Regions from separate parts of the Dictyobacter sp. Z7_2 genome, predicted to be linked through region 1. Evidence: riboswitches for the same ligand, from Rfam matches in the RefSeq annotation. Region 1 holds a riboswitch; the other holds the start of a gene.
The links. Region 1 has a riboswitch for FMN ahead of AC27N8_RS14305 (ABC transporter permease). Riboswitches for the same ligand answer to the same signal wherever they lie in the genome.
Positions count from the first base shown of each region.

Region 2: another riboswitch for FMN. It lies ahead of ribA (GTP cyclohydrolase II); the one in region 1 lies ahead of AC27N8_RS14305 (ABC transporter permease).

Region 1 covers NZ_BAAJPE010000002.1:172,096-176,503, forward strand. Annotated here, with positions in the region: gene AC27N8_RS14300 (ABC transporter substrate-binding protein) at 1-908, opposite strand, end outside; gene AC27N8_RS14305 (ABC transporter permease) at 930-1,808, opposite strand; FMN riboswitch at 2,003-2,168, opposite strand; gene AC27N8_RS14310 (DoxX family protein) at 2,325-2,687, opposite strand; gene cofE (coenzyme F420-0:L-glutamate ligase) at 2,988-3,746, shown strand; gene AC27N8_RS14320 (nitroreductase family protein) at 3,771-4,408, shown strand, end outside.
Region 2 covers NZ_BAAJPE010000002.1:4,540,685-4,545,092, forward strand. Annotated here, with positions in the region: gene ribH (6,7-dimethyl-8-ribityllumazine synthase) at 1-376, opposite strand, end outside; gene ribA (GTP cyclohydrolase II) at 416-1,660, opposite strand; FMN riboswitch at 2,082-2,235, opposite strand; gene AC27N8_RS32430 (sugar phosphate isomerase/epimerase family protein) at 3,279-4,127, shown strand; gene AC27N8_RS32435 (TetR/AcrR family transcriptional regulator) at 4,272-4,408, shown strand, end outside.

The sequences.
Region 1 (4,408 bases):
TAGCCTGGTTTTCCTTTTCCCTCAAAGATAGGAATGGTTGCCTTGAGCACATCCAGAGCAACAGTCGTATTCATCCCAGGAACGTATGATGCACTGATAGTCACCGCATCTGAAGGATGAGCATCCACATAGGTAACACCTTTCAGCGTGGCCTGAATAAAGCTCTTCACGAGTTGCGTCTGCTTGGTATAAGTGTCTTTGGTTGTTATAATACCATTCGAGACGAGCGGCAGATAATCAGAGACATCAAAGGTACGTACGTGAAAACCATTGCGCTCCAATTGCAGTGGCTCATTATTGGAATAGCCAACCACAGCATCCTCTTTATGTGTCATCAAGGACGCCACTTGATTATAACCAATCGATTGTATCTTCACATCGTTAGATGTCAGATGACCTGCTTGCAGAAGCGCCAGCAAACCAGTATATGTAGCACCATAGAGTCCCGGCACACCGATCGTGTGTCCTTTGAGATCTGATAGTTGCTTAATAGATGAGTCCTTAGGGACAATGATACTGACAGGATATTTCTGAAAGATTGTAGCGACGTCAACCGCCTGCAAACTCTTATTCTTATCAAATGCCGTCAACAACTCATCACCACTGGCAAAAACAAATGTGTTCTTGCCAGCAAACATGGTTCCAATCAGATCAGTGACGATTCCATGGTTGAAGGTGACATTAAGACCAGCATCTTTATAGTAACCTTTGCTCTGCGCGACATAAAAGGGGGCAAATTGAATATCAGGATTGTAGCCCAAACCGATCGAAACATTTTGTAATGTTTTGCCATTTGAAGTCGATGATGTGCTCGATCCAGGATTGCCGCAGGCGGTCACGAACATGCCACAGATCAGCACAAGCGCTAAAGCCGACCACACCACAGATACACGACGAGATATTACCATTGAAACAGTTTCTCCATATCTTTAATATACCACTTCCGCCAATTTAACCAGCAGCCAGGTTGCACTGTAATAAAGTGAGGCCAGTACACCTAGCACAAGCACTGTCGCAAACATAAATGGCATATTATATTCATGTAATGCTATTTGTAGGAGAGCACCCAACCCTCTATCAGGGCTACAGAAGAACTCTCCCACCAGGGCACCGGTAATCGATAGCGTCAGACCGGTGCGTACAGCTGCGAGAATAGAGGGTAATGCAAGAGGGAATTCGATATAAGACAAAAGCGACCAACCAGATGCGCCCTCAAGGCGTGCTGCATCCAACAACTCGCGCTCAATCGTCTGCACCCCTAAAACAGTATTAATCATCATTGGAAACAATACTACCAGCATACAAATGATCACTACAGGTAGCACGCCCAGACCAACCCAGAGATAAAGGAATGGTGCCAGTACAATAGCAGGGATTGCTTGTCCGGCCGATAGATACGGCTGTAATGTATGTGCTAACAAACGCGACTTAGCAATCCCATAGCCAAGAGGCAAAGCCACGCATACAGCCAGGAGAAAGCCCAGCAGGCTTTCCTGTATCGTAATACCGATATGCACCCAATAGAGACCACTACTAAAACCATCGATCAAGCTGGCAAACACATCCTTAGGCCCTGGCAAGATAAAAGCATTGATACTACCTGAGGCAGTTGCCACATACCAGAGTAGCAAGATAATAAGTCCAAGTATAAATGGTGGAAGAAAAGAAAACGCTGGCGTAAAGGTCTTCCTATTACTACGCTGAGTAGATAGCAACAAGCTTTCGTTAGTGGTTGACACATCCTGTTCAAAACGATTTTTGCGCACAGAGAGTTGTGCACTATCATTCCTTGAAGTAGTTGCGTTCATAGAAATCATATCCCTCGGTCATAGCCAATACTGGCATACACTCATACAGACGAAAGAGCGGTAAAAGAGTGATGTCAATTTAACTAACCCAGGGGGACAAGTAAGGGAGATGTGATCAGATCATCATTGCATAGCGAGCTGATTCCATATGCAACAGTGCCGCTGATATTACTATCATCGGCTATGGTCCATAGTATAACCTTCTCCCATCCGGACTGTACCGTCGGCTTCGGAATCACACCGAATCTGTCGCATCATCAGTCAAGAAATAACTGCTGATAGACTCGCGGGCTTGATACATCTTTCACAAATCTGTACCATACCGCCGGTCGGGAATTTCACCCTGCCCCGAAGGTCTCTTTGTGTAAGTATGTCACATCCATATACTGTTATGCAAGGACATGAATCAAGTTATTACAGCTCAAAAAAGCCCATTTGTATCCCATCCTTCTCTTTACTGAAGCTATACAAATGAGCCTGCAACATTTTTATTTCTACATCTTCATCTATCTGATTTTAGTTATTCCTTTCGGACAGCACAAGCAAAAAGCCGCCAAGCGAAGCAAGATTCTTAAAAAATTGCACTGATTGAGTCCGACGAGCTTTGGCTTCTTTTTCTTTCCAAAAAGGATGTCCAATAATTGTTGTCGTAGTCACGGAACCAGTCAGGAGAGCAGCAGACAATCTCGGTAACACGCTGGATGCCAGCGTTGAGCCAGCAATCAACATCACTGCCGCATTCAAAATTGCCAATTGCCTTGGATAAGGTAAACCTTTAGCCTCAACCACTTCCGTCACGTGATCAGGATTAATGAATACTCCAAATCCTCCATAAATGCACAAAGAACCTAAAAATAGGTGCCCAAGGGTTTTAAACATGACAGCTCATTCCTTTCAAATCAAATCACTCATGCCTACGATAATATGAGTAAATTGAATAGCCATTTACTCATTGCCATATCATGACAGACATATTTCATTTTCACCCTGAGCCTCTTCAGGCCTGAATGAAGTCTTCATAGCAATGACGTTACAAGATTGAGCAATGTATACAAATGTAGAGACACGCAGCCAGGTATGATGGCTGATAGTTCGCTTAAGCAACAGACAAGCATCCAAGACCCATCTGGTCTGGCAGGATCTCGTCTAAAAAGATATAATACTCTCACGAGGAGGACTATGAGCACTGAACTACGCATTATTCCCATCACTGGTATTGGAGAGATTGATCCGGACACTGATCTTGGCGATCTTATCTACGCGGCACTCCAACACCAGCAGCTTACATTACAGCCAGGTGATGTGTTGGTCGTGACACAAAAAATTATCTCCAAAGCGGAGAAACGTGTCGTCAATTTGAACACAATTGAACCTTCGGAGTTCGCGAAAGCGTTCGCTGAACGTAATGATAAAGATGCTCGCCATGTTGAAGTGGTCTTGCGCGAAAGCAAACGTATTGTACGCATGGACCACGGTGTACTTATCAGTGAAACCCAGCATGGGTTTATCTGCGCCAATGCAGGGGTTGATGAATCTAATGTCGAAGGTGGAGAATTTTTGACGCTTCTCCCTGACGATTCCGATCAATCCGCACGGACAATTCGTACACGCTTACAACACTTAAGCCAGGAAGAAGACATTGCCATCATCGTTTCCGATACCTGGGGACGCGCCTGGCGCAATGGTCAGGTAAACATGGCCATCGGCGTCGCAGGCATGGAAGCGTTGGCTGACTATCGAGGACAGCATGATGCCTATGGTTACGAACTACGCGCCAGTATTATTGCAGTTGCAGACGAACTATCTTCAGCCGCCGAACTTGTCATGGGCAAAATTGATCGCGTCCCTGTGGCTCTAATCCGTGGATATCGCTACATACAGGGAGAGGGCACCGTCAATACATTGACACGTGATAGTTCCACTGATATGTTCCGCTAGTCTCAATAGGTTCACAAAAAATCCATGACAGAACCCAACCACACAGACAAAAAAGAACGGACAGCCTCCGTAGGAGAGACGCGTCAAGCGACAACGCTCCAACGTGTCGCCGATCTCAGTACCTTGATGAGCAGTCGTCGTAGTGTGCGTCAATTCCAAGAGACGCCGGTTCCGCGCGAATTCATCATGCAGATACTCGAAGCCGCCCGTTGGGCACCATCACCGCATGGTCGTCAGCCCTGGCGCTTTGTGGTCCTGACACAACCGGGACCGAAAAAACAACTTGCAGATGCCATGGGGCAAACCTGGCAACAAAACCTGGAGCTGGATGGAGAATCGTCCGATATTGTTGCCATCCGCCTGGAAAAATCTCGCCAGCGCATTCTCCACGCACCAGCCCTGATCATGCCTTGTCTCTACCTGGGTGACCTGGATCAATATCCAGATGCTCAGCGCCAGGAAGATGAAAGGACTATGGCCATACAAAGCATTGGTGCAGCCATTCAAAATATGTTGTTGACAGCTTATGATCTAGGACTAGATACAGGTTGGATGTGTGCTCCACTCTTCTGTCCTGAAATTGCATGTGCAGCACTCGATCTCGATACTCAACTTATCCCCCAGGCACTCATTCCTGTCGGCTATGCAGCAGCAGATCCGAA
Region 2 (4,408 bases), 4.4 Mb from region 1:
CCTGCTGCTGATTCTCAGCGCACTGCACGCCAAAGATGATTGGTACACCGGTATCCAGAGCGACGCGCTGGATGCCTTGCGCGGCTGCGTCTCCGACGATTACGTCGTGGCGGGTAGCGCCTTTCATGACGCAGCCAATGCAGATAATGGCATCGTACTGGTTCGTTGATGCCATTGCCTGTGAGATGGTGGCCAATTCGTAGGTGCCGGGCGCGTAGACGGTATGAATTTGGTCCTCGGCGGTGCCCAGGCGCAGTAGCTCCTGATGTGTCAGGTTCAGGAGCGCTCCTGTGATGTGCCAGTTATAGCGAGCCACGATGATCCCGATGCGCAGTCCCGTGCCATCGAGCGTCATCTCTTGTACCTGGTATTGCATAATGATCGGACTCCTTTTCAAGTATGATCCATAAAAAAATTATAATGCTGCAGGAGTAATATGATGTGGCGTTAACATATGTCCCATGCGCTCGAATTTTGTTTGTAAATAGTGCATATTATCGGCGGTAGGAAGTATCTCTAATGGGACGCGTTCGACGTTGATCCCTGCTTCGGCAAGGGCCTGGATTTTCTGCGGATTGTTGGTCAGCAGGCGAGCGCGGGCGATGTTGAGATCCTTGAGTATTTCGATGGCGATGTTATAGCTGCGGGCATCGCTGGGATATCCCAGTTTTTCATTGGCCTCGATGGTGTCGAAGCCCTGATCCTGCAAGGCGTAGGCCTGCAATTTGGCGGTGAGTCCGATGCCACGTCCCTCCTGCGGCATGTAGATGAGGATGCCGCGTCCTTCGGCTGCGATGGCATGCAGGGAGGCGTGTAGCTGCGCCTGACAGTCACAGCGCTGCGAGCCAAAGATGTCCCCGGTGGCGCAGGCCGAATGAAGACGTACCAGCGGAGCCTCTGCCTGCGGATCATCGATATTGCCCAGGGTCAGCGCCATGTATTGCTCTTGCGCGTCGAGCTCCTGATAGGCGAACGCTTTGAATTTGGCTTCTGGCAGCGGGAGCTGTGTCTGTGCGACGCGGGTGACATGATGCTCCTGACGATAGCGGGCGATGGCTGCGACGGTGATAATTCCGATCTGCCACTGCTTGGAGAGCTCATGGAGCGCTTGTCCACGTGCCGCTTCTCCCGTATGATCGAGCACCTCGCAGATCACGGCAGCCTGTGTCAGGCCAGCGAAGTTCATGAGATCGACGGACGCTTCAGTATGTCCTCGACGCTCAAGTGAGCCTCCGGGACGAGCGCGCAGCGGAAAGACATGTCCTGGACGTCCCAGATCATCTGGTCGGGTGGTGGGATCGACGAGCGCTCGGATCGTACGTGCACGATCGTGTGCTGAAATCCCCGTTGTGGTCCCATGCAGTGCATCCACCGACATCGTAAAAGCTGTACCTTGAAGCGAGGCACCACGATCGTGGAGGAGGGATAATTGTAGTTTATCGATCAGATCGCCCGCCATCGCCACACAGATAAGTCCATGGGCTGATTGCAGCAAGAAGTTGATCGACTCGGGCTGGGCGAATTGAGCGGCCAGACAGAGATCCGCCTCATTCTCACGCTGCTCGTCATCGGTAATTAAAACCATCTTGCCCGCCTGAATATCGCGTACCGCCTCCGCCACTGAAAGATAGTGAAATGTGTTGTTTGTCTGATTGGACATGCGAAAGGTACTCCTTATGATGTTTTCTAACCAGTTTTTATTTGCTAGAGCTAAATTATGCGCACAAGATAGTACTCTGTCAAAGGTCATGAAAACAGCGTAGTGTCGCACGCTCGCGTGCGATGTCCCAGGAACTCGTACTACGCAAACGGGCCTGATCGTACGTCGAGTGGACATCGCACGCTCGCGTGCGACGCTACTGGAAATACGGCCTACTTGCATGGCACAAAGCGATAAGCTTCGGGACGGGGGAAAGCACCTGAAGAGGTCTTGAGGGGAGAAAAAAGTGTGCAAAAGACACTATCTCATATATGCAGGCAACGCAGAGCAGTCCTTGAAGACAAGCTTCAGCAATGCCAGGAAATGAATAGCATCGATCACATAGCAGCGGCACAACAAAGCCTTGAGTCTTTGTTGCTGACTGTGTCTTCTCCCATCCGGACTATACCGTCGGCTCTGGAACTTCCCCAGATCCACCAGTGCAAGCGTAGCTATGCAGTAGGTCGCGGGCTTTACCGCCGATCGGGAATTGGAAACACCTGATGATGTATCCTCACCCTGCCCCGAAGACATATGATATAAAATTCTTCTACTCAGATAGTAATGAAATTCTGGTACTTTGTCAACACTTGCGCACGTTTTTAGCTGGCGTTTCTGATATTTAGATATTATTTCCGCTTAAAAGGCACTCGTGAAGAATGCGTGTATATCTTTCTCTACATCTCTCTGAGAGGCTGGCAAGACTCAAGGGAATGATCTCTATCTCGGTGTTTTTCACTCGCCCTTTGTACGTATCCAGATTATTTCTTTCCTCAGTCCGATTCTTATTGCCGCTCTGGCTCCCTTTGTCCAACAAATATTGGGTACGGTCTTTCGTATTTCAGTCTAAACGAAGATATTGATCAGTCGTTTGAGTTTGAGAGGGGAGTGCAATTCAGATCGGGTTGTGCTCCCCAATTGCCTCCGTAGATGTTTTGTCCAATTGGATCGATCCAGTGTTGCTGCTGCTGATAGTCGTTGGTGGCGTTGAAGACTTGTCCATTGGGAGCCTGTAATCGATAACTTTTAAGGCCTTTGTCGATACATGAATGGAATAGTATCGTTGATTAGATACTATAATCCTATCCAGATAGTGTTATAGCGTAAGTTATAAAATTTAAGTGCTGAGTCGTATAGAAACGTTGCACCGGGCAAGTAGGAAACTTTTATAGTATGCTTGATTAGCGGCAAAAAATAATGCATCAGTTCACAAAAACCTGATTTTTAAGCTCCTTTGTCAGTGATGGGCGATTCGAATAGCTTTGTTACACTGTATACGTGTTTGTTTGAGTTATGCTACCTGTACGATTTCTGTACGATGACGATTTCTATACGATGTTGAGGTGAGACTGTATGTCTTTTAATACTTCGATAATACCTCTGTGATGCGGCTGTATGATACACTGAAAGAGAATTCTTCCTACCCCTTGATTTTATTATAGTTTTGGGGAAGATTTTTTGATTGCACCAATGCTGGTTGCATGTGAGCCGAGGCTGGCGAGATTATGTATAGAATAAATGCGTGTTTATCGCTCGTCAGGTAGACGCTATGAGCTACGTTCAATGTTGAGGAAAAGCTATGATTAATAATCCTATTTCGTGCCATCTGATCACCTGGGGGGATCATTTTGAGCAGGGCTTGCAAGAAGTAGAAGAGATTGGTTTCCATGCCTGCGAGCCGTTTTCGCATGTTGCTCTGGCTTATGAAGAGAAGCCTGAGCAGTTGACCGAGCTGCTGGCGTCGCATCATCTGCGGCTCTCGGCCCTCTATGGCGGAGGACGCTTCAGCGATCCGACGCGTCGCAATGAGACCGTGGCGGCGAATGTACGCCTGGCTCGTCTGTTAGCACGTCTGGGAGTTGATCGCCTGGTATTTGGACCTGCTGGCCCCCGTACGATCGGCGGCACCAGTGATGATGCTCTGCGGGAGGCCGCTCAGACCATCAATGAAGCGGCGCGTGCCTGCTATGATCTTGGCGTTCTGGCCTGCGTGCATCCGCATCTCGGCACCGAGATCGAGACCGAGCACGAGATCGATACCATCATGGAACTGACCGATCCACGCTACGTCTATTTTTGTCCCGACACCGCTCATCTAACCTGCGCCGAGATCGATGTTCCGCAGATCATCCGCCGCTATGGCGATCGCATGCGCTACATGCACGTCAAAGACCTGCGCGACGGAGCCATCGAAGAGCGTCGCAGCAAGCAAGCGGGAACGCCAGTCTCGTCCGGGACGGAGTCGCTGCCGATCTTTAGCGAGCTGGGAACAGGCATCATCGACTACACACCCATCATGAGTGCCCTCGCTGACGTCAACTATCAGGACTGGATCACCGTCGAGATCGACGTCTCCCTGACAACGCCCAAAGAGAGCCTCATCCTCTGTCGCGACTACCTCCAGCAAAGACTGGGCGCACAGCTTTAGTCGCGAGCCGAGCTTCATTATTAGAATCGAACAAAGTAAACTGAAAGTGCCTGATTAGTTTACTTTGTTCGATTCGTTTACGTCTTTGCTGCTATCTGCTATACTAAGGTGGTCGGAAGTTCTAAATTGGGCGGGAGGCCTGCTGTGGAGAACAATGAGTTACCCAATGCGCATGTGCGGGATGAGAAGGTGGATAAGTATCTTGAGAAGCTGTTGCCTGGCATCACGCAGCGTGGATTTAGTCATGAGCGTATCGATGATATTGTGCGCTCTATGGATAT